DNA from 4 places in the Virgibacillus sp. Bac330 genome. Region 4 is predicted to be linked to each of the others. Evidence: riboswitches for the same ligand, from Rfam matches in the RefSeq annotation. Region 4 holds a riboswitch; each other region holds the start of a gene.
What was found. A riboswitch is a leader RNA that binds a small molecule or an ion and turns the genes downstream of it on or off. The one in region 4 is predicted to bind thiamine pyrophosphate.
Positions count from the first base shown of each region.

Region 1 (8,221 bases), 2.2 Mb from region 4:
TTTTCTCTATTTGTTCATATAAACCGATGGAAGCGTGTTTTCCACTTAAAATAATTGCCTCAGCCAAATCCGTGGCCTTTAGTTTTTCTTTTAGTGCAGAACTTACCCAACCGATATTTTTTCGTAACAGTCGTAAATCTGTCATTCCAAACGGTTTTCCCAAAACAGAAACACTTCCAGTAGTTGGCCAAATATAGCCAGTAATCATTTGTAACAGTGTTGTCTTTCCAGACCCATTTAATCCTAAAATAGCCCAATGCTCCCCCTTGACGACGCGCCAGTTTATTTGTTCTAAAACATGCTCCCCTTTTCTTTTCCACGAGACATCTGTCAATTCAATTACATTTTCCAACTAAGCTCCTCCTCGCTAAATAGTTATCCATAATATTAGAAAAATTCACCTTATACTATATAAACTTAATATTTTATATTTTCATTTAGCACAAACCGTTTAGAAGAGAATCGGGCGTTCATCCGTGCAAGCGAGTTGTTTCCCTGCGCGACCTTAACAAAAGTGATTTTTATGTAAAATGAACAATAAGCCCCCTGAAGCCACAAGTCAGGGGGCTTATCGGCTTATCGTTTAAGCTCCAATATAACGCTGATATAACTTTTTTGCTTGTTCTACGTCACTTACACCGTGAATTAAAGTTCTACCATCTTGAAACACAACAAAACGGTTTTTTTTAATCGTGAAAATTAATAATTCCCCATTATCTTTCATCGAATCTGAAAACGGTTTTAACTGTTTTGCTAAGGCAGGAATAGACAATGTATTGGTTTGTGCAGGACGTACTTGCACCGTGTCCCTTCCGCAAAGAACGGCTGTCTGTATTCCTTGTTGTTTCATTAAAAATGGGTACGTTGCCTTCGCGGAGCAAGACGGACAACATGGATTGATTAACGGACTTACATTCACTGCTACATGCTTTCGTTCCCAAACATCAAAATTAAGCAGTTCTTGCGACATTTCGTATCCGGTTAAATATTTCAAGCATTCTGCCGTTTGATATGCTGCGGTAATTTGAACAGCCGGAGCAATCACTCCAACCGTATCACAAGTTCTCCCTTGCTGCGGAATTTGATCAATTAAACATTGTAGACAAGGCGATTTTCCAGGCATAATGACTAAAACAATGCCATAACTCGTTAAACAACCTCCATATACCCAAGGTACACGCCATTTGGCACAAGCATCATTAATAATAAACCGCGTATTGAAATTATCCGTTCCATCAATTACAAAATCAGCATCCTCCATGAATACTTCTGCGGTTTCGGCTGCAAATTCTTCAACAACTCCTTCAATTGTAATGGACGTGTTGATTGCTTGCAACCGCCTAGATGCCGCTTTAGCTTTCGTATGAGCGTGCGCTGCATCTTCTTCTGTAAACAACTGTTGTCTACTTAAATTACTCCACTCCACATAATCGCGGTCAATGATGGTGATTTTCCCAACACCAGCACGAGCTAACATTTCCCCATTTGCACTACCTAATGCACCAGCTCCAACAATAACGACATGCTTATTAGCTAGTTTTTGTTGACCCTCTGTTCCAATGGGAGCAAATAACTCCTGTCGTGAGTAACGCTGTTTTATCATTCTATCATCGCCGTATCTGGACTGCTTTTGGTTGCATATGTTTTTTTCGGTATTCTTCCCGCTTCATAACTTAATCGCCCTGATTCAACCGCAAGTTTCATCGCCTTTGCCATTTTAACCGGATCACCCGCTCCAGATACAGCCGTATTTAATAATATTCCGTCAGCGCCTAATTCCATGGCATAACTAGCATCACTTGCTGCTCCAATCCCCGCATCAACAATAACAGGAACATTCGATTGCTCAATAATAAATTGCAAATTTAGCGGATTTACAACTCCTTGCCCAGAGCCAATTGGAGAAGCGCCCGGCATGACTGCATGTACACCAGCTTCTTCTAACTGTCTTGCTAATACGACATCATCCGATGTGTACGTTAAAACGGTAAAACCTTCCTCAAGTAACAGCTTAGATGCTTTCATTGTTTCAAATGGGTCGGGTAATAATGTTTTATCACATCCAATTATCTCTACCTTAATCATATCACAGAGTTCAGATGCTTTCGCTAAACGTGCGATCCGCACTGCTTCTTCTGCCGTTTTAGCTCCAGCTGTATTCGGCAATAAGGTATATTTCTTTAAATCTAATTCTTCCAATAAATTTGGTTCTTTTGCGTCAAAAATATTCATTCTTCTAACAGCAAAGGTTAGAATTTCTGCTTCCGATACATTTACCGCTTCTTTTTGCACTTGAAAACTGGGGTATTTTCCGGTTCCTAACAGTAATCTAGATGCAAATGTTTTATCTCCAATTTGTAACATTGGTTTAACCTCCCCCTACAAAATGAACAATTTCAATTCTATCTCCGTCTTCCAAAATCGTCTGTGAATAATCTGTTTTGCGAATAATTTCTTTGTTTTTTTCTACTGCCGCTACTTTTTCTTCGATGTCATAAGCTTCTAACAAATCAAGCATTGTCATCGTATCTTTGGCAAAATGCAATGTCTCTCCATTCACGTGCAGTTCCACACCATATCCTCCTCTCTTTTATAGCAATATAGAAAAAGCCAAAAATGTGAATGCATCATCCTAGCAAAACATAGGCTCCCCATAAAAAAACTTGATCTGAAGCTAGTTTTTTATAAAATACATCTTCGACTTAATAGTGCGTATCTTCGGAAATATCTTTCTAGTTTTAGCTATTAACCATCGCTAAACGCTGGGGAGACACTAGGTTTCCAATATTTTTTTGGCTTTGATTCATTATTAGGTCACCAATTAATTGCGCCGTTGCAGGTGCCAACAATACCCCATTTCGATAATGCCCAGTAGCATAATAAAGACCTGGTAAATAAGGATGCTCTCCAATAACAGGGATCCCATCTTCTGTTCCAGGTCGCACACCTGTTAAAAAGGAATCTATCCTAGCATTACGAAAGGATGGAAAAATAGTATTAAAATGCGTTAGCAAAGATTCAATTCCTCCCACAGAAATATAGGACGATTGATTGTAACGTTCGGAAGTTGCGCCAATAACATAGCGACCATCTCGTTTTGGTACAAGGTAAAAATCCTTACAAAAGAGTGTCTGTTTTAACTGAATATCGCTAGAAATAACGGATAAACATTCCCCCTTTACTGGTATCATTGGATTAACTAGCCCCATTGCTGTAAACCATCGCCCACTCTCAGCCCCTGTAGCAATTACTACGCGCTCAGCTGTTATCAAACCTTCATCTGTATCCAAGTGAAAAGTTTTGCCAACGTGGTTTATGTTCCATACATGACAGTCCTCTTTCACCTTGCCTCCTTTTGCAATAGCCCCTTGTTTAAAAGCTTCACAAACTCGTGAGGGTTCCACGTGCCCATCCGTCTCCATGTAAATGCCAGCAATCGCTTCTTTGCCTAACATGGGATACCATGCTTTCAGTTGCCTTTGGTCCACCCATTCTAAATTTGGGAAAGCTTGTCGCTTTAATTCTATTGCTTGTTTTTCCTGTTCATGAAAAGCGAGCTCCACCATGCCTCCAGAAGCTAACTGAATATCGATAGATGTTAGTTGATACAATTCCCAATTTAATTCCTGATACATATCTCTACTAGATTGACAAAATTTATAAAACTCATTTGCATTACTATTTTCCGTATGTACACCTAACATTCCGGCAGCTGCTTTTGTCGCCTTTCTTCCACTTTGCTGTTTTTCAACAACAAGGGTAGTTACATTATTTTTATTTAATTGATACGAAACAGCATGACCAATAATTCCACCGCCAACAACGACAACTTCATAATGATCCTTCAATTTTCTCTACCTCCTTACGTAGGCTCATAGCAGCTGTTTTTGGACAAGTTGCACTAAAAATCCCCGACATGACAGCAACACCTGTTACCCCAATATCTTTAAAATGGGATATTCTATCTCCTGTTATCCCACCAATTGCAATGACTGGGATTGTAAGTGCATGAATGATTTGTTCCAATTGGTATAATCCTCTTGGTTTTATGCCTGGTTTACTATTTGTTTGATAAATATGTCCAAACATCACATAGTCTGCCCCATTATCTTCAGCATATTTTGCCGCTTCCAAAGAGTGAACAGAACTCCCCACCCTTAAAGAGGGAAATAAGCGCTTTATCTCCCCTATATTTGTGCAGTATTCAGGTAAATGCAATTGATTTACTCCCGTTAAAAACGGAATTTTAACATGCGTATGAATACAAAGTACTTCTTTTGGAACACCGCCGTTTATTAATACCTGCACAAATTGCAAATATTCGAATCTCGATTTCTGTTTTTCTCTTAAAATGATGTGATCTACGAAAGGAGCAATTGCTAGTATTGTATTGATTAATTTTGTCTCTTCCGTTTCTCCATTCGTTACCGCATATAATTGCATTAGGTCCCCTCCTATTCGTTTAATCCAGTTTTGTGGAAAAATGGAAGGCTTTTTATACAACACATCTTGACATGAAAAGCGAATGCTTTTCATGATGATAGAGACTACCTTATGCGTTCCAAGGATTTTCTTATAGTGGAACAAAGGCTCGGGGCGCCCGGTTAGCAACGTAGCGACTGGAACGAATCAACGAAAGTTTTAGGAATCATGCTCCTGCAACAGGAGTATGTCGGCGCCCTCCGGCAAGCCCGTCTTTAGTCGGCCTTCCTATTTAGAACGAACCGATGATGACTTATCCCGTAGGGCAATTTCGCGAAGTCGCCTAGTTGAAGGCGCTGGAGCCGGACGTGGCTAAATAACTTAGTTAGTTTACCCATAGCTGCTAAAATTTTATAATTTCCTAGACCGGAACAAAAAAATGTCACTTTCTCCAACGTCGGAAAAAGTGACATGTATACACATATATAGAAGCAAGACTATGTACAGTAAATAGTCTTACAGTCACTTTCCTCCGCTGGTTTGTTAGCCAGTTCAGGTTCAAAGAGTCCCAACGTTGCACGTTGATCTCAGCCATTAAAAATGGCACCCCTAGCGATTTCAAATATTCATCATTTTATTAACTTCTACCTTACAGCACATAAAACCATATGTCCAGCATTTTCCTTCCATTACCTTTAAAGTACTTAAAACTTCGGCTCCAGACTGGGAACATGTCTAATAACTCTAAGTGTCAAATCCGCAATTCGCTTTCGGTAGTATCAGTAACAATGAAATCAATGTAAAAAATCAAAACAACATTTCTTATACATATATAGGTATAAAACTATTCATCTTATAACTTCTCTGTTATACTAATCTCGAATTGAACAAATAGGGGGATGAAAAATGAGTAAAGATTTAATTGAACAATTTGCGTTGAATCGTAACATGCTGTTTATTGAACTAGATAAGCTAGATGAATCACTAATTGACGAACAATTAGACGAACTAAATAATACGGTACATTGGCATATCGGACATATTTTAACTGTTGCGGAGCAATTTCTATTTGGTTTCCCGAACCAAACAAAGCATTTACCAGAGGAATTTATTTCTCTATTTGGAAACGGTACAAAACCTGCTGATTGGCCAAATAATGTGCCATCCCTTACAGAATTAAGAGAAAAACTACAACAACAAATGGAGCGTGCTATGAAACTGGACGCGGAATATTTTGCTACGCCATTGGAAAAACCTTTTCTAGGGCAAGATACAATCGGCGGACTAGCAAAAGTTGCTACATTCCATGAAGCACATCATACTGGTCAGATACATACAATTCATTTAATCGCTGCAAAAAGAAAATGACTTGCACTTGTAGGGGGATAGGGGAGTTTTCCCCCTACCATTTCTCTCAATAAAGACCATTCATTTTTATATGCTTATTTTTCCTTCACTTCACCTTTTCTTCACATAGAAATCGTAAAACTTGTTCTCTACAGTAGTTGATAACCGTATTTATCCAGTACCCACATTGGAAGTTCCATTCGCGATGTCATGAACGGATCAACAATTTGACAAATTTTTAAATCTGCTCCCACAGATAGAAACATTGCTGCTTCATGCGCTTCCATTTTCAGTATATTCACAAGAAAAGTATGCATATGTTTCGTTGCTTGCTTAGAAGCTTCATCTAGCGTTTCACGAGACGCTATCGTCATTACGTGTTTGTCATCAGCTAAAAAGGGAAGTGGATAAGGTTGTCCTTTAATTACGCTAACTTTAACTGTAATTTCAGCAGCAATTTCTAATCCACAAATAACTACCTCACCATCTCCCATAACTGCGTGTACATCTCCCATTGCCAAAAGAGCCCCTTCTACATTTACCGGTAAATAAAGGGAAGATCCTATTCCAATTCGTTTACAATCCATATTTCCACCGTGATCTTTTGGCGTTCCTGTTGGCACATCTTCATCAAGTGGAGCAGTTCCAATAACTCCAATCATAGGTTTTATCGGTAATTGTAGAGTTTCATTAAAAATAGCTTTCCCATCATGTATAGAAATAATTTTTGTTTTTTCATCAGTAAAACTACCTGCTAAAGCCCCCATTTTTGGTGTGATGGACATTAAGCCTTGGTTAGCAATTTGAATATCCAATATATCCACTTTTAATGTATCTCCTAGTCTGGCGTCTTCCACAAACAACGGTCCTGTCGCTGGATTAATTTTATCCCACCCGACGGTGTGGAATAAATCATCTTCACTTTTCATTTCGTTACTAAAACAATCGTACGTTTCAAATAGAATTGTTTCTCCTGAAAAAACTGTTTCTACGGGCTTGTTCTTTGGTGACATTGACAAAACATAGGTTTCCTTCGCAATTCTTTTCACTTGTGTATACCTCCTAATTCACAGCTTTGTGATATCGTTTCTATGTTAGCTAAGTTTATTATACTACTATTCTTCCCCTCCCTTTCACCCAAATGTTAGCTAGTTGCTCTTATGACTGCTATAATGAACATGGTTTCTATACTTGAAGTGCGTTAATAATCAAGCTGAAAGAATAATACACGCACTTTCAACAGAAGTTCCGACTGTATATTTTCGTTACTAACTAAGAACAGTACTAATAAAGTACAAACATATTACATTCATTTAGGAGGATATGCAATGAGTCAATTAAAATTAATGATTTTTGATATGGACGGTTTACTATTTGACACGGAACGGATTGCCTTCCAAGCCTTAAAAAAGGCGATGAAAAATGCTGGGTATAACTTAACGCTAGACATATACCGTAAGATTATTGGTGCTGGAAACCAGGAAGATGAGAAAATCTTAAAAAGCGTATACGGAGAAAAATTTTCCTTTAACCTTATAGAGGAAGACTATCTCTATGAATCTGAGAAAATATTAAAAAACGATGGCTTAAAAATAATGAAAGGTGTTCCAGAACTTCTTGATATATTAGATGAACAAAAGATTAAAAAATGTGTTGCCTCTTCTAGTTCATTAGAAACGATTGATCGCTATTTGACGATGACAAATTTGAAAGCTAGATTTGACTTTTATATGAGTGGGGATGAAGTAACGCGCGGAAAACCTCATCCTGATATTTTCCTTGAAGCATGTAAGCGCGCAAATGTAACCAGAGAATTGGCAATGGTGTTAGAAGACTCACCAAATGGTTTAAGAGCTGCTTATCAAGCTGGCATAAATTGTATAGTAGTACCTGATTTAGTTGAACCTGATGAAGAAATGTACATCAAAACGTATCGAGTAGTAGATAGTTTAGTAGAAGTCTGCGATCTACTCACTGCACAAGAATCGGTGTAAAAAACACCGTAGGAATTGCTGTATCGAAATAATAGATAACTGAAATATACGTTACAAATGAACCGAGCTTTCCATATCAAAATTGATTACAAGTTGTCATTTTTCCTTCACATATCCATATTGCGATGGAAGTGTTTACTTGGTACAATTTTGTTAAACTATGTTTTAAATTGTGAACAGATGTTAGAAGGTTTTTTAAGCGTTAAAAGTGGGAAAGAAATGGCATGATCTTTATTATTGGAAGTTTTCTCTCATCACTTTAGGATTGTTCGTACTACAAAGGTATGATAGAACCAAAGCCTTTGAATAAAGGGGATGTAGGTGCTGCTATTATCTAATTACACTCATGCTCAGCGGACCTCCAACTCTTGAACGGAGAGACAAACCACTTCAATTTGAAGCTCTAAAATAACCTTTTAAACATCAAATATACGTGGGGTAACAAGATGGGAAGGAAG
Region 1 is NZ_CP033048.1:523,243-531,463, reverse strand. Features, by position in the region: gene D9780_RS02370 (ABC transporter ATP-binding protein) at 1-352, opposite strand, end outside; gene D9780_RS02365 (ThiF family adenylyltransferase) at 584-1,603, opposite strand; gene D9780_RS02360 (thiazole synthase) at 1,600-2,364, opposite strand; gene thiS (sulfur carrier protein ThiS) at 2,369-2,572, opposite strand; gene thiO (glycine oxidase ThiO) at 2,739-3,848, opposite strand; gene D9780_RS02345 (thiamine phosphate synthase) at 3,832-4,443, opposite strand; TPP riboswitch at 4,933-5,043, opposite strand; gene D9780_RS02340 (DinB family protein) at 5,329-5,790, shown strand; gene D9780_RS02335 (acetamidase/formamidase family protein) at 5,919-6,818, opposite strand; gene D9780_RS02330 (HAD family hydrolase) at 7,098-7,763, shown strand.
Region 1: another riboswitch for thiamine pyrophosphate. It lies ahead of D9780_RS02345 (thiamine phosphate synthase); the one in region 4 lies ahead of tenA (thiaminase II).

Region 2 (8,221 bases), 330 kb from region 4:
AAAATGAATGAAGAAAATGTAAACGCAGAAGCTGCGCTAGATGAAGTTGCTACCATGTTTATCGACATGTTCAAAAATATGGACAATGATTATATGCGAGAAAGAGCAGCAGATATATATGATGTAACGAAACGTGTTAAAGCCCATCTATTAGGGGTCACTTTCCCAGACCCTGCATTGATTGATGAAGAAGTAATTGTAATCGCAAAAGACTTAACACCATCCGATACTGCGCAATTAAACAGAGATTTCGTTAAAGGTTTTGCGACAGATATTGGTGGCCGTACATCGCACTCAGCTATTATGGCAAGATCGCTTGAGATCCCAGCAGTTGTTGGTACAAAAGAAGTGACAAACACCATCCAAAAAGATGATTTAATTATCGTTGATGGTAATGAAGGGGTTGTAATTGTTAACCCAACGGAAGAAATAGTCGCAACTTATGAGAAAAAGCAAGAAGAATTTGCCAAGCAAAAACAAGAATGGGCAAAACTAAAAAACGAACCTACATTAGCTGCTGATGGCGAACAAGTAGAACTAGCAGCAAATATTGGTACACCAGATGACGTACTAGGCGTTTTAGACAATGGCGGGGAAGGTGTCGGCTTATACCGTACAGAGTTTTTATATATGGGTAAGAGTCAGCTCCCAACAGAAGAAGAACAGTTCACGGCATATAAATCCGTGCTTGAGCAAATGGAAGGAAAACCTGTTGTTGTTCGTACTTTAGACATTGGTGGGGACAAAGAGTTAAATTACTTAGATCTTCCTAAAGAATTAAATCCATTTCTAGGTTTCCGTGCCATTCGTTTTTGCCTAGATAATGAGCATGTGTTCCGACCACAATTACGTGCATTACTACGGGCTAGTGTTTATGGAAATCTAAAAATTATGTTCCCAATGATCGCTACGTTGGAAGAGTTTCGCCAAGCAAAAGCCATTCTAATGGATGAAAAAGAGGCTCTTTTAAAAGAAGGAAAAGAAGTATCTGATCATATTGAAATAGGGATTATGGTAGAAATCCCTTCAACTGCGGTTATTGCAAAACAATTTGCAAAAGAGGTAGACTTCTTCAGTATCGGTACAAACGACCTGATCCAATATACGATGGCCGCAGACAGAATGAACGAACAAGTTTCCTACTTATACCAACCATACCACCCAGCCATTTTAAATTTGGTAAACAATGTTATTGAAGCTGCTCACAGTGAAGATAAATGGGTAGGCATGTGTGGAGAAATGGCAGGAGATGCTATTGCGATCCCTATTCTACTCGGTCTTGGCTTAGATGAATTCAGTATGAGCGCTACATCTATTTTACCTGCACGTACACAAATACGTGACCTAGATAAAGGAAAGTTAGCATCCTACAAGGACGAACTTCTTTCTATGAGCACTGCTGAAGAAGTGGTCCAATTTATTAAAGAAAAAACAGAATAAGTTAGATAAAACCGCAGGACGCTTTCGTTTTGCGGTTTTATTCTACTATTTTAATATGTCTTTTGTCATCGTACAATTGCATATGCGTTTTCGTTTTTCTTCATTCCCTCTCCCTGCAGGTCTACAGTAGTATAGGGTTAACTTAAGAAACACGATTCGCATCTTGTATTATTCATGCTAACAGCCTACGTAGCACTTTTCATCCGCTCTTCTCCCCTAAGTGAAGAAAAATTTTTAGTAGGACCGATGTTATTACATTTTCCCCGCCTCATTCTAGGTGCTTATAACTAACGACTATTCCTTTACGTTGGGAATTAGGAAGATATTTTATGTGATCTAAGATCTTATTAGTCTGTTTTTTCTCATTCAAAAAAATTGTTTTGTTTAAAACAGCGAGAAAAAATAACTTGCATTCGCGTATAATTGCTTATATACAACTTCTAATGGTGCTGCTTTCAGTTGTGACATTTTATGTACTGCTCGATGAATCATACTCGGTTCTGTCATTTCGCCTGCGAACGGCCCTTCAAAAGGCCACGGCCCATCTGTTTCCACCATCATATGCGTTAAGGGGTACCTTCGTACAAGCTGTTGGATCTCTTGTTCATAGCAAACATCTGGCGTAATCGATATTAAATATTCATTTTCTATCATCCGTTCTACGGTCCGTTTACTGCCTTTGAACCAATGAAAATGTGCTTTTTGAATAGAATGCTTCTCTAATAGATCACATACGACATCTGCATCTTCATAAACGGCATGCAAACTAATTGGTAGGTCAAGTCGCTTGGCTATCTTTATAAATGCCTCTAGGACTTTGATATAAGCTTCTAATTTTAATTCTGGATCTTCTCGCCGTTTATAATATGGTAAACCAACCTCACCAATAGCGACCGCTTCATGATGGTGCTTTTCGATATACAGCAATAAATCTGCCAGTTCTTCCTCTGTTGGAAGGGCTTGCTCAGGATGAAAACCAAACGCAGGCTTCACCACTTCATATTGTCTTTGTAAATCAAGATTTACTTTGCAAGATGGTAAGTCATAGGACACACTAACCATTGCTTCTAGTTCCGTTCGCTCTGTTTGCTGGAGGATTTGTTGTCGTTCCTTTTGTTTATACATGTCTAGATGGATATGTGCATCGATAATAGCTACATTCATGCTTACTCCCTCAATTCATAATAAAGCTGTTTTTTATAATCTAAAAAAGATTTGCTTAACACAAGTTCCTCTTCACGTGGTCTCTCAAAGGGGATAACAAGCTCCCTTTGAATCCTTGCTGGTTTATTTGACAATACAAGAATTCGATCGGATAAAAATAATGCTTCTTCAATATTATGGGTAACAAACAAAATGGATCTTCGATGTTTTTCCCATATAGATAGTAACCACTTTTGCATTTCCGCTCTCGTAAATTCATCCAAAGCAGAAAAAGGTTCATCTAAACAAATCATCGATTGTGGACTCTTCATACTACGAAGAAAAGAAACACGCTGTTTCATGCCTCCTGACAATTCATGCGGGTATGCTTGCTCGTAACCTTGTAACCCAGCTTTGGCAATCATTTCCCGTGCTTCTTCTTCATCTGTCTTGCCAAGAACAATTTCTTCCCCAAGCAAAACATTTTGTAAAACTGTTCGCCATGGAAAAAGCGAAGCGTTCTGTGGCATATAGCTAATATTTCCACGTAATCCCGAAATATCCTGTCCATTTAAATAAATAGCACCTGTATCTGGAGCGGTAATGCCACCAATTATATTAAATAATGTACTCTTCCCGCTCCCTGATGGACCTAATATAGACACAAACTCACCATCTTGAACCGAAAAAGAAAGTTGCTGTAACACTTGCTGATTACCAAACGATTTACTTACATTTTGTACGTCTAATTTCCCCATTTCATTCTCCTTCTTCCATATCGCAATGAAAAACTATAGCGTTATTATTCATCTTCTTGAGCAGGCGCTTTTACCACTTTTCGTTCTACAAAAGAAAGCAGTCCAAAAAACAGTAAACTTAACGTGACAATAAACAAAATCGCAACAAATACGCGATCCGTTCGAAACGATGAGGAAGCAAGTGTCATATAATAACCAATTCCCTTACTCGCACCAAGCCATTCGGAAATAACTGCCCCCATTACACTATAAGTAGCTGCGATTTTCAAGCCACTGAATAGGGATGGTAAAGCATGTGGCCATTCTAATTTGAAGAAGATTTGCCGTTTATTGGCACCAGCCATTAGCATATAATGATGTAATTCACGACTTGTTTGTCGAAACCCACCCAAAGTAGCTATGGTGATTGGAAAAAAACAGACGAGTGTAATCACAATTAATTTAGGTAATATGCCAAAGCCGAACCAAACAACGAGTAATGGAGCTAAAATAATGATTGGGATATTTTGTGAAATTATTAATAATGGATAGATCGCCTCTCGTAAAACTGGCACTAAATGTAAACAAATAGCAACTAGGATTCCAACACTACTGCCAATAACAAATCCTATCACAGATAGTTGAATGGTTGCCCAGAGATGATGATTGTAATCGCTCCAGCCAATGATGGTTTCTTGCCCAATAGATGTAGGAGGAGGCAAGATCCACTCCGGAACCTCAAATAGCTTACTTGCTGTCTCCCAAATGATAATCAAGAGGATGAGGACCAAAGCTGGCCGCCATCCTCTTCTCAATACATTCCTATCCATTACCGATATTTCTCCGTTAACGTATCCATCGAAGCCCCTGATGGCTGGAAAAATATCTTCACTTGCGAAATAACGCTTGGACAACCTAATTCTTCCATCCGCTGGTTCATTTTCTCCACAATCTCAAGCAAGTTGGATATTTCCCCTTCCATCGTCGTTTCCAAAGGGCTTACATGATAAGGAACCCCAGAAGCATCAATAATTGCAATCGCTTCATCTACATAAGGAATTACATCTTCCCCGTTTTTCGTTTTTGGTATAATTTGTACACTTACAAGTGCATTAGCCATGACGTCTCCTCCGTTACTTCTGTTTTGAATCTAAGTGTTCGCCACAAAATAATGTGACGTTTGCTCATTTATTGTTTAACGAATCCTTGCTCTTGCTTAATTGTTTGGTAAAAATTCATTCGTAAACGCTTTTTCGCTATCCAGAGGCTTATCCAGTAAATCATTGTCATACATCCAGGTCGAATAATTTTCCCATACTTCTAATTTTTGTTCGCCCCATCTAGCTGCATCATCTTGATACTTATCCGCTAACCATTTTTGACTTGCTTTTACTAAGTCTGCGTCCAAATCAGGCTCGGCTTGAATTAAAATCTCGGCCGCTTCATCAGGGTTTTCAATTGCTAGTTCATACCCTTTTGTTACAGCAGCTAAAAATTGCTTAATCGTATCTGGGTCTTCTTCTATCATCGTTTCATTGGTTGCCAATACTGGCGTATAGTAATCTAATTTTTCCGTATAATCAGTAAGATAAACCATATTGATCTCTTCATTTCGAAGTTCCGCTTCAATGCCTGTCCAACCATAAAATATCCAAGCAAAATCAATATCACGTTCTACCGCAGTAAAGAAATCGGTATCGCCCATATTAACAATGTCCACTTTCTCAACGTCAGCATCATCTTGCTTCATCAACGAGCTAATTACTGCTTTTTCAAGGGGGGCACCCCAGCCGCCATACGTTTTTCCTTCGAAGTCTTTAGGCTCTGTAATATCTTTTTCCTTTGGCGAGGCAAATCCAGACGTATTATGCTGAATAACTGCTGCAATTGATACAATAGGGATATCTTGTACTCTTGCTTCCGTAATCCCTTCTTGGTAACTTACACCAAAATCAGCCTTACCAGAAGCCACTAATTGATCAGCACCTGCTTCTCCTGGCATCTTAATATCAACATCCAATCCTTGCTCTTCAAAGTAGCCTTTTTCCTTCGCTACATAGAGTCCTGTATGATTCGTATTTGGCGTCCAATCAAGCACTACAGAAACTTCTTTTCGTGCTTTATCTGCTGATTTTTCTTCTTTACCTTGCTCACTGTCATTTGCATTGCATGCTGTTAGTAAAACAATGAGCAAACTAAGCATAATAAATTTTTTCAATCTGTCTCCTCCTCCAGTATAACTACAGCTATGTAAGGTGCAGAGAATAAGGAAAACTTTATTTCACGATCGACTTAGCTTTCCCCTTCATTGATGGATAAATAACCTGATTGGGAAGTCTAGCAACAATCCATTCTCTCTTAGGTTTTTTGTTGATATTGGATGTTTATCATTTTGAAAAGCACGCATGAGTTTAAAAAAAGCCTTAGGCGATTACGTACACCTAGGGCTTTTTGCACATGCAAATGATACTTTCTTATCGACATGTTCCCTACGCTGGTTTTACCCAGATCAGGTTCTAAGAGTCCGTATCTTAAGGATACAATCTCAACCAGCAACACTGGTCCCCCTACAACGCTTGTATGCTATTAAATAGTTGTCTTTCCATAAGTAACTATGCCATATTTGAAGGGATTTAGCAAGTTTTAATAGGTCTTTTTGTGCAAGGAAATAGCATTAACTATGTCTTGTTTCCAAATGTTTTTATTAAACATATCCAATAACTGTAACAAATAATAAATACATAAACTTCGGAAAATGAATGTTTATTGAATAAAAAACTTGACATAAAGAATATAATATTTTACATTATGAATATAATACTTTACTAAGTAATATTTTTAATATATCTTTAAGTTCCTTTAATAATTACGACTAAAGAAGGTGGTCATCATGCTTAGCAATAGAATAGCAGTATGTAGGGCAGAAAAGAAATGGACACAACAAAGACTAGCTGAAGAAGTAGGTATAAGCCGCCAAACAGTTACAGCTATGGAAAATAAAAAGTATAACCCTTCACTCATTTTAGCATTTAAAGTATCAAAAGCTTTAGGTAAACCAATTACAGAAGTTTTTAATTACAAGGAGGAAATTTAAATGTCTACAACCTTAGTGATGATTTTTTTAGTAATTATTATTGTTTCAGAACTTTACAAATCAAACTTTGAAAAATCAGTTGAATCGAGAGATGAAAGAGGTCGACTTATTTTATTAAGAGTTAAGTCACTATCATATAACTTTTTAACTGGTGGAATTTTTCTAGGTATGTTCTTGACAGCTATTTTTAACATCATGGAGTTAGAATTTTTCCCTTTTTATGTCTTAGCGATATTTTTGTTACAAGGTGTTATATCATCCGTGTATTTAGCTATTATTAGGAAGAAAGAAATTTGAAAAGTAGATAGCACAACAAAGAACATGCTCTAAGCTGATTTCATTCTCGAGAAAAAACTAGCAACGTGTTTATACTTAAGCTAGATTTAGACAATACAATTACATATTAATGATGATAATTAAAGCTGCTCGACTACCTTCTTGTAATCGCTATCAAGAAGCTGTTCACATAAATCTTTTAGCTATTTCTTCATTACTATTTTTTTATTTACATACCTTTCTCGGTACTTTTTGCAAGATTATAATATTTACTAGCATTCAGGACTACCATAAATATTCTTTATTTGTAATTAGCTTTCTCGGTTTCTAAACGTCACCCTATACAATTACTACCTCTTTTACACCAATTTTTCATTTACGCTATTTCTCTATTCCCTCCATTATTTTCAGATAGGCTCCAGATCCTAAACAATATGAAATAGATGACTGCACTAATTAAAGCACAAACCATAATAAAGCCAAAAACCTTTATAGATGTTTGGCTGGAAGAGCCATACCTGACCTTCATGTAGTAACGCAGCGGAAAGAAGGAAAAACTTGACTTACCAACAAGTCTCTATAACGAAAATCATTGTATTTTTTATACTATAGCCATAGAATCTTAAGCATTTTCTGAAAGCTAGTTTGGATAGCATGAAAAGCTTCCCAATCCTTCACTACAAAGTAATATATAACCTCGTTTATCTTAAAGTTGCGGGTGAAAAGCCAATTAAAAACCTCCCTATTCGCTATTACACGAACAGGGAGGCCGTTAACTATTTGTTATTTATTCAAGTTGTAAAATGCTGTTTTTCCAGCGTATTCGCCCATGCCAGCTAATTCATCTTCAATACGTAGTAATTGATTGTATTTAGCTACACGATCGGTACGTGATGGAGCACCTGTTTTAATTTGGCCAGCATTTGTTGCTACAGCAATGTCTGCAATGGTAGCATCTTCTGTTTCACCAGAACGGTGAGAGATAACAGCTGTGTAACCAGCGCGTTTTGCCATTTCGATAGCTTCAAATGTTTCCGTTAAAGTACCGATTTGGTTCACTTTAATAAGGATGGAGTTACCAATTCCTTGCTCAATACCTCTAGCTAATTTTTCTGTATTGGTTACGAACAAGTCATCTCCAACTAGTTGTACTTTTTTGCCTAGACGATCTGTTAGAAGTTTGAAACCATCCCAATCATTTTCATCTAGACCATCTTCAATAGAAACGATTGGATATTTACTAATCATATCTTCATACCAATCAACCATTTCTGCAGAAGTACGTACAACACCTTCGCCTTTTAAGTTGTATTTGCCATCTTCGTAAATTTCAGAAGCGGCTACGTCCATTGCTAATTTCACTTCTTCACCAGGCTTATAGCCAGCTGCTTCGATAGCTTCTACAATCGTTTGTAATGCTTCTTCGTTAGAGCCAAGGTTAGGTGCAAAACCACCTTCATCTCCTACAGAAGTGTTGTAACCTTTTGATTTCAATACATTTTTCAAGGAGTGGAAAATCTCTGCGCCCGTA
Region 2 is NZ_CP033048.1:2,358,821-2,367,041, forward strand. Features, by position in the region: gene ptsP (phosphoenolpyruvate--protein phosphotransferase) at 1-1,440, shown strand, start outside; gene D9780_RS11030 (TatD family hydrolase) at 1,825-2,604, opposite strand; gene D9780_RS11035 (ABC transporter ATP-binding protein) at 2,607-3,341, opposite strand; gene D9780_RS11040 (ABC transporter permease) at 3,386-4,150, opposite strand; gene D9780_RS11045 (thiamine-binding protein) at 4,150-4,440, opposite strand; gene D9780_RS11050 (ABC transporter substrate-binding protein) at 4,537-5,538, opposite strand; TPP riboswitch at 5,790-5,899, opposite strand; gene D9780_RS11055 (helix-turn-helix transcriptional regulator) at 6,211-6,414, shown strand; gene D9780_RS11060 (hypothetical protein) at 6,415-6,711, shown strand; gene eno (phosphopyruvate hydratase) at 7,474-8,221, opposite strand, start outside.
Region 2: another riboswitch for thiamine pyrophosphate. It lies ahead of D9780_RS11050 (ABC transporter substrate-binding protein); the one in region 4 lies ahead of tenA (thiaminase II).

Region 3 (8,221 bases), 1.8 Mb from region 4:
AGGGGCTAGCTTTGTTTCATTCGCTATATCTGAAAATAACGGATTATATTCCACCCATTTACAACTACCACACCAATAACGATAAAGGAGGTTTCCAATTTGCTACCGTACATATTTGTTGCAGCAGCTACATTAGCTGTGTTTCCCATTTTAATCCTTTATAAAATGAATGTAGAAAAGCTAAAACAAGATCCAAGTCAGCATGCGAGAGTACAAAATAATTTAATGATTGGTGTCGCTCTAAGTGAAGTTATTCCTATACTACTCATTATTTATGGCTATGCCCAGATGGAAAGCGTATCTAACATATCCGACTTGTATTTACCAGGAATTATTCTATTGTTTTTGGTCATTTTTGCTGTTATATTTATTTTTATGCAAGCCAAAGTGGGCGTCCCCGAAGAAGCAAAATCCATGATTACGCAATTTTCCATCATTAGTATGATACTCGCACTTGCTATTCCTATTATTTCTATTGTGTCTTTAATTATGATGATGCCTTAGCATAAACAACTATGAAATTTCCAAAAGAAACACTTGGGTTATATCATGCAGTAGGATGGAGGCTTTCCTACTGCATGTTTACTACTATATAGAGTTACATCCTTTCACTTTAGCAGCAAGATTTTCTTTTTATATGAATAAGAAGAAGTAGCTTTTCGCGAACGACTCCAACCAGTTGTTACTCCTCATATAGTTTGCTTCGAAAAAACTTCAGGCATCATCGACAGTACACCCTTATTATTCAGCTGTACCTTTCACACGCTTGAAACGAGGCACCTCTTTCAGAATACATGGCTACTCCGTTTCTTTATTTTCTATATCTGTTTCCAATCGTTGAATAAATTCTTCTGCAGCGCTATAGCCTTGTTGATGTAAGTACCAATTATTTGCCGCAGCTTCAATTAATCCTACGACATCACGTCCAGGCTGTAATTGAATTTCTATTGCTGGTATAGCAACACCCATATAATCGTTCGTCTTTGTTTCAAGTTCCAATTCGTTGTTTAAAGCATCCTTTTCCCATTCTGTTAAATGTATATCAAGCGCGATACGCGTTTCTTCTTGAAAGGCCTTTTGACCATATATGCGAACAACATTAAGAAGTCCAACGCTACGCAAAGCAAGGAACTCTTTATTCGTTTGGTTATGTGTACCTAACAACGTATCCGGACCTAGCTTCTTTAACACAACGATATCATCTGCGACTAACCGATGACCTCTACCAATTAGTGTATGGGCAATTTCACTTTTGCCAATTCCTGATTTGCCGCGAATGAGAATTCCAAGTCCAAAAATATTTACACAAACAGCATGAATGGCTGTTTCTGGAGCCAATGCTTTAATCATGTAAGCATCATATTTTTCAATAAATGTTGATGTAGGCTCTTTTGTCCGAAGTAGAGGAATGCCTTCCTGATTACAAAATTGGGTTAAATACATCAACCCCTCCTGTTCTGAAGTTACAATAAAACAAGGTGGATGGTACTTTACGATATTGCCAATTCGTGATCTTCTCTGCTCATGTGTCAATTGATGTAAATAAGTAATTTCTTTTTTCCCTAATACTTGCACGTGTTCCATAGGAAAAAAATCAAAGTACCCAATAAATTCAAGCCCCGGCCGATGCGTTCTCGGCTTGGTGATTGGTCGGTTCAATTCAACTTCTCCGGCCAATATTTCTAAACTAAACTGTTCTGCTAATTGTTTTACAGTGACGGATTTCATCATGATACGCTCCATTTCTAATCTGCTATAACTATGTACTATTATATACGATAATGTGTGATGAAAGTTTCGTGAGGCTTGGTCTGCAAATAGTGAATATTTTGTATTATATTTCACAATAACTCTTTGTATGAAAATTTACAACAAAGGCTCGGGGCGCCCGGTTAACAACGTAGCGACTGAAACGAATCAACGAAAGTTTTAGGAATCATGCTCCTGCAACAGGAATATGCCGACTTTGGGCCTAAGCCCGTCTTTAGTCGGCCTTCCTATTTAGAACAAACCGATGTTGACTTAGCTTAAGGCAATGGAGTGAAGTCGCCTAGTTGCTAGGCGCTGGAGCTGGACGAGGGTTCTTCGGTTATTTGGTTACGCCATAGCATCAAATTTTATACTTTCTCATCTATCAACGAAAAGCCACTCTGTTTAGTGTTGACTTAAAAGGAGGCAGTTATCCTTTGGGGATGCTGTAAAGCTATTGGGAGAGGAGATTTAAGCCCTTCCCTTGGGATAATTACAATAAGTAGGTAGAGAGTAGCTTCCACTCATTAACATTCATTTTATAAGATAGCATGTTCTTTTACAAAAACCTGTTAGGATCCAATTTTACGTTCTTGTGCACGACAATAGATATAAGAATAAAAAAGTCCTCCTTAATAAACAGAAGGACTTGATAAAAGTGGCTCTTAATAGAAACATAACTTGGCAAAAAATTGGATCCCTGTACGATAAAGTTTAATATTTTACAATTAGATAACCTTTGTTAATATTAAAATTGAAAATCAACTTGCTTGTTTTCTTGATTTTCATACCCTTTCATATAATCAATTCTTCGTTGTGCAGAGGTCTTGCTTACTTGTTCATCGGCATGATAGGAAGAACGCACTAAAGGGCCTGCTTCACAATGTTTAAACCCTTTTTCCAAAGCAATTTGCTTTAATTCTTCAAATTCATCTGGATGATAATAACGTTCAACTGCTAAATGCTTCTTTGTCGGCTGTAAATATTGACCAATTGTCATAATATCTACTTGATGCGCGAGTAAATCATCCATCGCTTGAATGATTTCTTCTTTTTCTTCACCTAAACCAACCATGATACTTGATTTTGTTGGCGTGTTTGGTCGAATTTCCTTTACTCGCTGTAAAAGCTGGAGTGACCGATCGTACATCGCTCGCGCACGTACTCGTTTTGTTAACCTTCGCACCGTTTCAATATTATGGTTAAAAATATCTGGTTCACTATCCATAAGCGTATGTAAACTTTCATAGTCGCCTTTCATATCAGAAGGAAGAATTTCAATCGTACAACCAGGATTTTTCCGTCTAATTGCTCGCACCGTTTCTGCAAAAACAGCTGCCCCACCATCATTTAAATCATCTCGAGCAACAGCTGTAACTACAACATGCTTTAACCCCATGATTTCAACGGAATCTGCTACACGCTCTGGCTCTCCCCAATCCAATTCATTCGGTAGCCCTGTTTTAACAGCACAAAAACGACATCCCCTCGTACACGTGTCTCCTAAAATCATGAAAGTTGCTGTCTTTCTCTCGCTCCAACATTCATGAATATTCGGGCAACGAGCTTCTTCACAAACGGTATTTAAGCGATTTTCACGCATAAGCTTTTTCAAACCACGATAAGATTGGTTCGTATTAATTTTCGTTTTTAACCATTCGGGCTTTCTTAAAGTTGTACTGTTTTTAGACATGTGAAACCACTCCTTCTAATGGTAAATTGGCGTACTCTTTTTCAGCTAACTGATACACTTCATTCCACTGACTTTTTGTTAATGAAAATTTGGTAAGTTCAATACCTAGCCCATCTGAAAAACCTTTTTTAAATGCGGCTTTTACAGTATCATAGGATACATCTTTTTGCAAGATTCGATTTATCGTTGTCGCTTTATTCCAAAAAGCTTGTTTCTTTCGCGCTTTTAATTTTTCACTTGGAAAAACAAACATATCAAACAACATGTCTATATCCATGGAAATAGGAATAGAGCCATGCTGAAGAAGTACGCCTTTTTTTCTCGTTTGCGCATTCCCTGACAGTTTTTTACCATCTGCAACCATTTCATAAAATGCTGGGCGTTCAAAACAAATATTGCTTCTTTCTTTTGAAGCTAATTCCGCATACCCCGCTTCAATGCCCAAGTTTTTATACCCTTCCAAAATCCCTTTTGATAAATCATAATAGGCTTGACGAATAGAGGAAGCAATTGCTGGATGTGACTCTGAAATAACAATGCTGTATGTCAATTCATCGTCATGAAGCACAGCACTTCCTCCAGTCATTCTGCGAACCAATTGGCATTGATGTTTCTTTATGCCATCTAAATCAATTTTTCCTGCTATCTTTTGGAAGTGCCCAACAGAAAGCGTTGGTTTCCTCCATTGATAAAAGCGTAATGTTGGAGGTATTTTCCCTTCTTTATGCCAATGCAATAGTGCCTCATCTAATGCCATATTGATCGCAGCATCATGAGGTACATTTTCTAAAAATCCCCATTGCTCTTTCATTTACAACCGCCTCCAGTAAAGTCAAATTTTGTATGTGGAAGGTTATACCATAATTGTCAAATGGACTACTATTTAATGTAATATTTTACCTATCATTCATTTTATTAGAAAATCATCATAACGCCAAGTCTTATGGCGAAAGCTACCTATTTTTATATGTTACATGCTAAAATTTAAGTTTACCTATCATGCCAGGATATGTATCAAAAATCTGTTACACAAAAGGGACTTAGACGCAACTTGCTCTTATTTAATATTTAGACTTGCTACTTACCTATCCTAAATGGAGATTGAAATCTTACAGCACGTTATATACAAAAATAAAAAACCGCATTCCGCTTACGTGAAATGCAGTCAGGTATGACCACACTTTCCCACGCAGGCATTATCCTGTTCGGGTACAAAGGGTCAGAACGTGCACCGTTCCTCTCAGCTCATCAACTAGCTCCCCTAGTGTTAACAGTTTAAGAAAAAATTTGCTTGTTGCAATGCTTTTAAAAAAACTTTATTTTAGCTAAGTTAAGGTTAGCAATAATACAAAAAAATGTAAAGTGTGAATTTATTAAATACGTCCGTATATATTAAATGATCCTAGCGCTTAAACAACTCTACTCATAAATACTGCATTCGCATTTAAATCCATGCTCTTATATAATATTATTAGGAAAGAAAATCATGGTTTATAAGCACGTTAAAAATCACTCTATACAGAGTTAAATTTAACTCGTTACCTACATCTAATAAATCTTCAATTCGTTGGGGGAGAGTTTTGTTTCACCCCCGCCAATTGTTTAGTAGCCCAAGGGTATGACCTAAAGGTCTCTTACGAAAAGAGATTTAGCTGTTCCCACTTAGACTTGTTCAGCTCACTTCTTCCAATCTTGGATTGGAAATCTTACGGGGTAAATGGTTTTAAAAAATGATCTAATATGGAGGCTACAAAAATGAACTCGATTCTCGATGAAGTTCTGTTAAAATATCAAACCTTAAGTAAAACGGAAAAAAAAGTAGCTGATTATGTCATTAATAATAGTCAACATATGTTAAATATACATATTAAAGATTTAGCAAGTCGTATCGATGTTTCCGTAGCTACGATTACGCGTTTTTGTAAAAAAGTAGGCGTAAGTAACTTTGTAGAATTTAAAATATTATTACGAGATGCGGTCGAACAGACAGTGGAGTCGGATGAAGTAATAGACATAGCGGCTCAAGTTTATCATTCTGTCATTAAATCCACACATTCGATAGCAACCATGAATGATTATGAACGTGTCTCCAACTGGATACAGGAGGCAAATCGAATTCATATTTACGGTATTGGCAGTTCAGGCTTATCTGCTGAGGAACTAAAAATAAGATTAACTCGAATGGGGTATAGTGTAGATACACATACAGACTCGCACGCAATGGTTATTAATGCCTCGATTCTTACCAAAAGTGATGTCGTTATTGCGATATCTTCTTCTGGTCAAACGAAAGAAGTGATCGATAGTGTGCACATCGCCAAATCAAAAGGAGCAAAAATTGTCTCTATTACAAATTTTTCCGAAACAAATTTAGCACATCAATCTGATGCGATTCTATACACTACAAGTATTCAGCACTATCAAGCAAAAGGTTTTATGAACAGTCAATTATCTATTCTAATTTGTTTAGACATTCTTAGTATGATGCTTTTAACAGATGAACAGGCACATGCTACTTATAATCAGACCCTAGCTAAATTAGAAGAATACAAAAAAATATAGCAGTAACCAACTTAATGGTTACTACTATATTTTTGAATTTCATCTACAAAGGTTTCCGTAATTAATTGCGGTCTAGTAATGGCACTACCAACTACAACAAAAAAAGCGCCATTCCTAAGAGCTGCTAGAGCTGTTTCTGGTGTACTAACTTTTCCTTCAGCAATAACTGGAATGGATATTACTGATTGCATCTCACGCAATAATTGAAAATCGTTGGCTGCGATATGTTGGTCTGCCGTTTCTTGTGTGTATCCTACTAAGGTCGTCGATACACAATCAAAACCTAGCGATTCCGCTCGTTTTGCCTCCTCTACTGTAGATATATCCGCCATTAGCTCGGTATCATCAGATTGCTCCTTGATAAAGCGTATCATTTCTTCTAAGTTTTCGTTTTCTGGACGCTTTCGCATCGTTGCATCCATTGCAATAATATTTGCACCTGCATCTAGCAAAGCGGACGCTTCTTTTTTTGTTGGTGTAATATAAACATCGCTATCCTTGTAATCTTGTTTAATTAAACCAATAATTGGAACGTTTACTTGTTGCTTTATTGCTTCTATATCAGCTACTGAGTTGGCTCGAATACCTTTAGCACCACCTTGTACAGCTGCTAAGGCCATTTTTGCCATTATTTCTGAAGAATGCAGTGGTTCATCTTCTAACGCCTGACAAGATACAATTAGCTGATTCTCTAGTTGTTTAACATACATATTACAAATCTCCCATTGTCTTCTCAATATTGTTTTTAATCGTCGTTACCTCTGGGCCATAGATTACTTGAATTCCATTTCCTTTAGCTACAACACCTTTGGCACCAGTTTTCATGAGCGCTTCTTTTTGTACTTGATCTTGCTCGAATACGCTCACCCTTAATCGTGTGGCACAATTATCTACATCTTTAATATTGGATTCACCACCAAGCCCGTCGATAATAGCGCGTGCTTGTTCTTCTGGAGTATATATTTGCATATCCATCTCTTCTTCTTGACGACCAGGTGTTTTTAAATTGAATTTTGTTATCGCAAAGCGGAATGTAAAATAATATAAGAAAAACCAGAACACACCAATAATTGGAACCCATATCCAGTTTGTTTTTTCAACGCCTTGCAAGACACCAAAGAGCATAAAATCAATAAAACCACCTGAAAAAGTTTGCCCAATGGTTACTTCAAACATATGTGCGAACATAAACGCTAGCCCGTCAAAAAAAGCATGAATAACGTACAGAATCGGAGCAACAAATAAGAAAGAAAATTCAATTGGTTCTGTTATCCCTGTTAAAAAAGAGGTTAATCCAGCTGATAACATTAATCCGAGTACGATTTTTTTGTTTTTCGGCTTAGCCGTTTGATAAATAGCCAGACAAGCTCCAATGAGACCAAACATCATCGTAATATGTCTGCCAGCCATAAATCGAGCAGTTCCAATATAAAATTGCTCTACATCGGGCTGTGCTAACTGAGCAAAAAAGATTCTTTGCGTCCCTTCAATCAAAGTACCGTCAACGATCATCGATCCACCAAGACTTGTTGTCCAAAATGGAATGTAAAAAATATGATGTAAACCGAATGGACCAAGTAACCGCAAAATAAATCCATATAAGAACGTTCCTAAATAACCGGTTGCCTCTACTAGCCCACCAAGCGAGAAAATCCCCGTTTGGATGATTGGCCAAATGTAGTATAAAATGACACCTAATAGAATGGACATGAATGCTGTAATAATTGGTATGAATCTTGACCCACCAAAGAAACCCAAAAATTTAGGAAGTTCTACATTATTATATCGTTGATGAAGGAAATAAGTTAAAAGCCCTAAAATAACACCACCAAATACGCCTGTCTCTAAAGATTGAATACCTAGTATCGTTCCTTGACCAACTTCAGCTAAATTATTTTCAGCTAATTTACCAGTAATAGTCAGCATTGCGTTAATTGTCGCATTCATAACTAAATACCCCAATACAGCTGCTAGACCTGCTGTACCTTTATCATTTCTTGCCAGCCCTATTGCGACACCTACGGCAAAAATCAATGCAAGATTTGCAAAAACAATACTACCAGCTGAACTCATAATGGTAAAAATAGCTTGTAACCATTTCTGATCAAGGAAGGTGTATGCCTCTATTGTTGCTGGATTACTAAAAGCTCCTCCAATCCCAAGCAACAAACCTGCTGCAGGTAGCACTGCAATTGGAAGCATAAACGATTTCCCAAA
Region 3 is NZ_CP033048.1:8,030-16,250, reverse strand. Features, by position in the region: gene D9780_RS00070 (hypothetical protein) at 100-504, shown strand; gene hprK (HPr(Ser) kinase/phosphatase) at 799-1,728, opposite strand; gene lipA (lipoyl synthase) at 2,498-3,442, opposite strand; gene D9780_RS00055 (lipoate--protein ligase family protein) at 3,435-4,253, opposite strand; TPP riboswitch at 4,608-4,715, opposite strand; gene D9780_RS00050 (MurR/RpiR family transcriptional regulator) at 5,198-6,004, shown strand; gene D9780_RS00045 (N-acetylmannosamine-6-phosphate 2-epimerase) at 6,016-6,714, opposite strand; gene D9780_RS00040 (PTS transporter subunit EIIC) at 6,716-8,221, opposite strand, start outside.
Region 3: another riboswitch for thiamine pyrophosphate. It lies ahead of D9780_RS00055 (lipoate--protein ligase family protein); the one in region 4 lies ahead of tenA (thiaminase II).

Region 4 (8,221 bases):
TTATAAAAAAATATTTCATTACAAGGTGCAATTATGCAATCCTTTCGTTTATCTCAAATAATTTAGAAAATGATGCAGTCAGGGTTTTTATCCGGGTATAAGGTGTTATAAGACTCCCGCTTCGAATTGAAGATGTGCGTTGATCAAGTCTGAGTGGTAGATAACAGCCCTAAATTCAGATTCGTTCAGATGCCTTTAAGTCATACCCTTGAGGTGCTAACAACCAGTGGGGGGATGGAAGAACCACTCATTGGAGTTCACTTCATGTACACTGGGTTCGCTTTAACTATTGTCCTCTTTCAAAAAAATCTGTTTTCCAACACCTCAAATTCATCGATAGACTTAATATTCAAATGGACGGTTATAGTTCCAATCTGAGTTGTGCAAAGTTGAAGAAATGCGGTCTATCTTATAGGAAATAGAAAATGAATCGCTTTCGCCATTTTTACTCCATGTTTCGAAAAAATAGATGATATAAGTATCATCATCAATAATTTCAGCTTTTGTTTCTTGGATTATATGGTATCCGTCAATTTCCACTTTAGAAATACCTTCTTTTTGTGGGAATTTTGCTAGCATTTCATCTCCCTCTGAGGCAAATTTTATAGCATCTTCTGCAGTAAATGGAGGGAGAGGCTCTGATGCAAATTGAAAACCGCCCCACATGAATGCCAATATAATAACTGGAAACGATAGACTAATCCAAATTGCTTTTTTGCTTTTTATTTTTATATAGAGAATGCGATCAATCACAGCATATAATAATGCCAGAAATGCGCCAAATAAAATGAATAACCAATTAAAAAGAAAAGAGTCAAGAGTCACCACAATAATACCGAAAAATCCTCCAAATAAACTATGTAATAAAATGTAAAGCCATTTATTTTTAAAGATGCCTTTTTTATGAATGAGCTCTACTATAATTGAAATAGGACTTCCATATAAAAGCAGTACAGGAAAAATATAAATGCTATAAATGAAAGTCCACCCTAAAAAGTCCACTTCTAAATAATAGGAAGCTGATTCTATTGGGAATAGATAAGAAATTGCAAAGTAGATAGCAGTAAAAATAGTAAGTATGTAAGAAGTAATAAGTTTTCTAAATAAAAGGGGGAGAGTGTTCATATTAACGCTCCTTCAAAATCAATAAATATGAGACAATTTTTTCACTACAAAATCGTTTTGACTGGATATAGAGCGAATTCATTCCTAGCTATAAAGAATTGTTATTCGTTCTTTATCATGTTGAAATAAATTGGAGATTAGGATATAACGTTACTATAAAGAAAAAAATCGCTATGTCCATTGCAGTTCCATTTTTCTATATGTTAACAATGATAAGAAATAATCATCAACCTGAAGCTTACAGATAGATGATTCTGTCCATTGAAAAATCAGTGAAAGATAGTTTTCTTTCACTGAATTTGTATTTATTTAACTTTAAATTGCGGGTTTAATCCAGCAGGTGGTCATTTAAGCCATCGAAGGCTCATGCCAATGTCTGTCAGAGAACCAATTTTCCTTTGTATAGGACATCTCCCAGAAGGCAAGCTCGTATTCTTTAGCAATGATAAATTGCTCTTTCATCTTTTCTTTTTCCTTCTCGGTAGATTCGGCTGCAATTTGATTAAGTAACTTAATCTGTTCATTGGTTGAATCTTGAAACCAGTCGCTTGCATAGGTAGCGATCCAATTTTGATAGATTTCTTCGGTTGGTTTGGCATTTTGGTACGTTTTTCCGATATCTGCGTATAACCAATAACAAGGCAACATGGCTGCAATCGCTTGACCTAGACTTCCAGATGCTGCAGCGCGATATAGGTGTGATGTATAAGCGTAAGCAGTTGGGGCTGGTTTGAAATGATCCCAATCTGTATCTGTGATGTTTAAGATTTCTGCATGCTGTTTATGCACGGTTAGCTCTGCTTGTGCAGTTCCTTTTGCTTTGTCAGCTAGCATCGCCGTTACTTGAAAATCTTCAGCCAATGTAGCTGCTAAGGCATGGACTTTTCCATAGTGCTTTAAGTAATAAATGTCTTGTAAAATATAATACTTGAAAATGTCTAGGGATAAATCACCTTTGGCGATCCCTTTTACAAATGGATGTTTTATACTTTGCTCCCAACTTTTTGCGGTTACCTCTCGTAATGTGTCTGTAAATGACATAAAAAATTCCTCCTCATACATATTTCATTGCTCGAGGAAGAAAGGGATATACTTAATACACGCAATCTATCTGTGTAAAAGGACTTTTGTCCATACACATAAACATGAAACAGATAACGCTGTTAAGTAGTTTTCCACTTCCCTCCGCTGGTACAAACCAGATCAGGTTCTAAGGGTCATTGTCTCAGCCGCCATTGGGCTCCCCTAGTAGAAACACTATACTTGAAGCATATCATAGTGTCATACAAAGTCAACCGTATTTTTCAAGAGATAAGAAAGCATAAAAATTTGATGCTATGGGATAACCAAATAACCGAATGAGCCACGTCTGGCTCCAGCGACCAGCAACTAGGCGACTTCATGAATCGTCCTACGATAAGTCATCATTGATTCGTGCTAAATAGGAAGGCCGGATAAAGACGGGCTTGCCGGGGGGCGGCGCATACTCCTGTTGCAGGAGCATGATTCCTAAAACTTTAGTCGATTCATTCCAGTCCCTACGTTGCTAAACGGGCGCCCTGAGCCTTTGTTCTAATATTATTTGTATTTGTTATAGCAGGTGGAAATAAAGCAACAAATGTTCTATAATAGATGTAATTGTTAGGGGGTAGTAAATTGAGACCAGTATTAACTAAGGATTTGGATGTGCAAGCTTTCAAAAATTACTATTGGTTAAAAGAAGAGTTACAATCTTTTTGTAAGCAATATGACATTGGTACTTCAGGATCAAAATTAGAACTTACGAACCGCATTGAAACTTTCTTGCTTACAGGTGAGATAAAAAAGCCAACCCGGAAAAGAAGCGGTAATAAAAAAGCAAAAACAAAAGACGAATTAAGCCTAGATACTGTAATTACGGAAAATCATCGTTGTAGTCAGCATGTGCGGGCTTTTTTTAAAACAATTATCCCGAATTTTCACTTCTCTACGCATATTCAAAACTATTTTAAAGAAAATGTAGGTAACACGTATCATGTAGAGCAAATTCATGCAGAATGCTTGGTTACAAATTTGCCATCCATAAGCGTGCTGGAAAAAATAGGGATGTGCAAAACGAAAGAAGCAGATGATAGGATAAAGTGGATATTGAAGAGAACCAGCGTTAACGAGGCTTAGTAAGATGCCTTGTTAACGCTGTTTATTAGCAAATCATGGTATTAATGTAGTTGGCAGTTCTCTTGCAGAAGCCTATGCTATTACAGAGCAACTGGAATTTTGTGCTCGCTTGTACTGGCAGTCCAAAGCAATTGGTGATCCCATCATATTAGCCGACGATGAAATGACGATGATGGTAGAAAGATTTAAAGATTATGGCCAACCTAAAGATACGCTAAAGTGAATTTTACAACGGTCTTAAAGCATTTTATAGTTGGGATAAAATAAACCTCCTCCCTTACTTCTTAACTCAGTGTAACAAAGATAAAAAAGAATAAGCATTTTAGATAAAACTCCTTTAGAAGTGAAGGGGTTTTATTTGTGTCTCCAATAATACTTATAAAATATTAAAATAATTAAATTAAATAAAATATTGACAAAATTTAATTTATGGTGGTACTATCTATATAACATTAATTTATATGCCGTTTATAAAACGTCATACAAAATATTGTTCTAATATTTCTTCTAAAGATATATCATGAAATAAATCGTCTATTTAAATGCTTGATAGATGAGAAGAAATATTTACCCTTCATACACTATAGGAAACCATCATGGATGCAGGACGAAATAATAGCTCCTAGATAAAATAGGAAGAGAGCTCTTATAAGCGGAGGTGAAAAAGTGAAAGAAGAATGTATGTATGATGTTACGATTATAGGTGGTGGACCAATAGGTTTATTTGCTGCTTTTTATGGGGGATTACGACAGATGAAAGTGAAAATCATCGAAACCTTACCTCATTTAGGTGGGCAATTGTCTGCATTATATCCTGAAAAGTATATTCATGATGTTGCGGCATATCCGAAAGTGAAGGCACAAGTATTAATTAATCAGTTAACGGAACAAGCAATGCAATTTAATCCCCATATTGTATTACAGCAAACGGTAGAAAATGTAGTAAAGGTTAATAACCAATATTTTCAACTTGCTACAGACAAAGAAGTGCATTATTCAAAAACAATTCTTATTACTGCTGGTATAGGAGCCTTTGAACCTCGACGAATAAAATTAGCAAACGCTTATACATACGAAGGAAAGAACTTACACTATTTTGTTCAAGATGTAAATCGTTATAAGGATAAAAACGTTTGTATATTAGGTGGTGGAGACTCAGCAGTAGATTGGGCAATGATGATGGAGCCAATAGCAAAAAATGTGAAAATAATTCACCGAAGAGAACAATTCAGGGCTCACGAACATACTGTTTCCAAACTGTTTGACTCTAAGGTTGACGTATTTACTCCGTTTCAATTACATGAAATTGTAGGAGAAGGAAAAATAGAAGAAATCACTATTCAAAACGTAAAAGACTCAGAAACGATAAAAATTCCGTTAGACGAATTAATCGCTAGTTATGGCTTTATATCTTCTTTAGGTCCGATTAAAAATTGGGGGCTAGAATTTGTGAAAAATGCTATTCAAGTAGATTCAGCTATGAATACGAATATCCAAGGTATTTACGCTGCTGGCGATGTTGTTACCTTCTATGGAAAAGTGAAGTTAATTGCTTCAGGATTTGGTGATGCCGTCACTGCAATTAGCAGTGCTAAAACGTATATAGATCCTAAAGCTAGGCATCAACCCCAACATAGCACAACTTTATTTGAAAAATGGGAAAAAATGAAAAACTGAGATTGGAGAGAGGAACATGGCGTTTGTTATTACATCTCCTTGCTCTTTTGAAAAGTCTGCTGAGTGTGTAGAAGTTTGTCCTGTAGATGCGATTTATTCAGGAAATGAAATGTACTACATAGACCCTGACATATGTATAGACTGTGCAGCATGTGAGCCAGTTTGCCCAGTTCAAGCTATATATGCAGAAGAAGACGTCCCTGAAAAAGAGAAGGAATATATTGAGAAAAACAGAGATTTTTTTCTAGCACTGTAGGAAAGGAGTTCATTTAATGGATTATCGTATAAACAAAATTAAAGGCGTCTATAACCATAATGATTTGTCGATAGTGAAGTTCTTCTAATAGTATAGGTGAAATGAAAACGCTTTTTACTATAGGGAATTCGTAAAAAGTCATGTTTTTCAATTATAAATAAGGTAGGGCGAAAAATGAAAAAAACTTATATAGCTACGGATTTTTTTAGCAGAAAGTCCGTATCCTAATGGAAAATTTCATCTAGAGTATTTGCGCAAATACAATGAATAGGTAGGTGAAATCATGTTTTATAATCAAGAAATGGAAACGCTTCCTAGAGAAAGTATGGAAAAACTTCAATTATCAAGACTTAAAAAAACAGTGCAAACCGTTTACAATAAAACCCCATATTATCATAAAAAATTTGCAGCATTAAATCTAACCCCAAACGACATTCAATCCTTAGAAGATATTCAGAAATTACCATTTACGCAAAAGAAAGATCTGCGTGATAATTATCCATTCCAATTATTTGCACTACCAATAAGTGTTATTGATAGAATCCATGCTTCTAGTGGTACAAGTGGCAAACCGACTGTTGTAGGATACACTAGAAACGATTTGGAAGTATGGGCGGAAATTGTTGCAAGAGCAATTGTTGCTTGTGGAGGAAATAAGCAACGTATTCTACAAAATGCATTTGGTTATGGTTTGTTTACTGGTGGGCTTGGTTTACATTATGGATCAGAAAAACTAGGAATGGCCACGGTCCCCGTTTCAGGAGGAAACACAGAAAGGCAAGTGTTATTAATAGAAGATTTTAAACCTAGCGTCATTGTTGGTACTCCTTCCTATATTTTAAATATTGCTGACAAAATGGAACAATTAGGAAAAGATCCCCGAAAAACCAGCTTGCAATATGGAATATTTGGTGCTGAACCTTGGTCAGAGAAGATGCGCAAAGAGTTAGAAGAGAGATTAGGAATTAAAGCCATGGATATTTATGGATTAAGTGAAGTGATGGGACCTGGAATTTCTTGTGAATGTTTACAAGCACAATCTGGTCTGCATGTCGCTGATGATCATTTTTATGTGGAAGTCATTCATCCAGATACGTTGGACCCCGTACCAGAAGGAGAAGAAGGGGAGCTTGTTTTTACTAGTTTAACCAAAGAAGCTTTTCCAATTATTCGTTATCGTACTGGTGATATAGCTTCCATTACGAAAGAACCTTGTATATGCGGTAGAACAACAACGAGAATGTCGCGTGTAAAAGGAAGAATTGATGATATGCTTATTGTTCGTGGCGTGAATGTTTACCCGACAGAGATAGAGAGCGCTCTATTGGAGATGAAGGAGCTAGAACCACATTATCAGCTTTATGTTGTGAATCAAGGCTCATTAGATAAAGTGTTGTTAAAAGTAGAGATCAATGAAACGATGTACCGACAATTAGATGGGGACTTAGAGCATGCAAAAATAAAAGCGCTTTCTAATCAAGTTTTTCAACAATTAAAAAGCAAATGTCTCGTTAGTATAGATGTTAGCATTGAACATCCTGGTACGATCCCTCGATCGATGGGGAAAGCGATTCGTGTTGTCAGAGACAGCGGAATAAAAATTTAAGGAGGTTGCAAACCATGGTTTTAACTCCTTTTGACCAATTAACAGCTGATGAAAAATATGATCATTTTATGGAAAGGATTGAAAAGGGTGAAAAAATAGAGGCGGAAGATTGGATACCAGACGAATATAGAAAGGCATTGATACGTTTAATTTCGATGCATGGGATTAGTGAAATTATGGGGGCACTCCCTGAAAAAGAATGGGTACCTAAGGCACCAACTTTACATCGAAAATTAGCTATTATGGCTAAAGTTCAGGATGAAATGGGACATGGTCAGTTGCTGTTACGCGTCGTAGAAGATTTAATCCAACCATTGGGGAAAACAAGAGACCATATTATGGAGGATTTATTTACAAAACGGCTTAAATTTCATAATGTCTTTCATATGCCTGCACCATCATGGGGAGATGCAGCTATTATTGCTTGGTTAGTGGATGGAGCGGCTATTTTATCACAAACGATGATGTTAAATACTTCTTATGGACCATATGGAAGAGCATTGAAAAGAATTTGTCAGGAGGAATCCTTCCATGCGAAACATGGAGAAAGCTTGACACTAGCTTTGGCTAGTGGAACGGAAAAACAAAAAGCCATGTTACAGGAAGCACTTCATCGTTGGTGGGAATCGTTATTAACCTTTTTTGGCCCCAAGTCAAAGCAAGAAACAGGTCACACCAATGTTGATATTGGTATAAAGTATAAACTCCGAACAAAAACAAATGAGCAATTACGGCAAGAATTTTTAACGAAATATGTACCAAAAATTCAATTACTTGGATTAAGCATTCCAGACGAACAGTTGCGTTTTGATGAAGATACACAAGAATGGCGTTATACAGAGCCAGATTGGCAGAAATTCAAAAGAATAGTAGCTGGGAATGGACCAAAATCAGATGAAAGGCTAGCTTTGCGCAGGAATTCTTATGAAAATAGTCAATGGGTTCGAGATGCGTTAAGGCATTTCAAAGAACAAGCAAGCGAACATGTTGGATGACGGAGAGGAGTGCGATCATGGCAAGTGAACAATTTTATGAAGCATTTGAAGTTTTTAGCAGGAAAAGAGATGGATTACCTTTAGAACACCGATTTAGCTTAACAGCACCCAACAAGGAAATGGCTTATATCATGGCGAAAGAAAACTTTTTTCGGCGTGAAGCCGTGAAGGAATTGTGGGTTGTAAGTCGAAAAGATATCAGGAAGATGAGCCAAGAAGAAAGAGAAGCCTTTCAATTAATGGATAATAAAGCGTATCGGGAAACTCGTGGCTATGTAGATCTCCCTAAGAAATGGAAAGAATTTAATCATGATACAAAAGTGAAGGAGGGGTAAAGAGGTTGCAACGAGAAGATATGGTTTTGTGTGAATTACTTTATCAATTAGCAGATGATAATTTCATCCT
Region 4 is NZ_CP033048.1:2,692,266-2,700,486, reverse strand. Features, by position in the region: gene D9780_RS12505 (cysteine hydrolase family protein) at 1-6, shown strand, start outside; gene D9780_RS12500 (hypothetical protein) at 343-1,125, opposite strand; gene tenA (thiaminase II) at 1,474-2,166, opposite strand; TPP riboswitch at 2,289-2,382, opposite strand; gene D9780_RS12490 (DUF6434 domain-containing protein) at 2,782-3,282, shown strand; gene D9780_RS21665 (class II aldolase/adducin head domain-containing protein) at 3,323-3,505, shown strand; gene D9780_RS12480 (NAD(P)/FAD-dependent oxidoreductase) at 3,964-4,959, shown strand; gene D9780_RS12475 (ferredoxin family protein) at 4,976-5,215, shown strand; gene D9780_RS12470 (phenylacetate--CoA ligase family protein) at 5,499-6,821, shown strand; gene paaA (1,2-phenylacetyl-CoA epoxidase subunit PaaA) at 6,836-7,816, shown strand; gene paaB (1,2-phenylacetyl-CoA epoxidase subunit PaaB) at 7,834-8,151, shown strand; gene paaC (1,2-phenylacetyl-CoA epoxidase subunit PaaC) at 8,157-8,221, shown strand, end outside.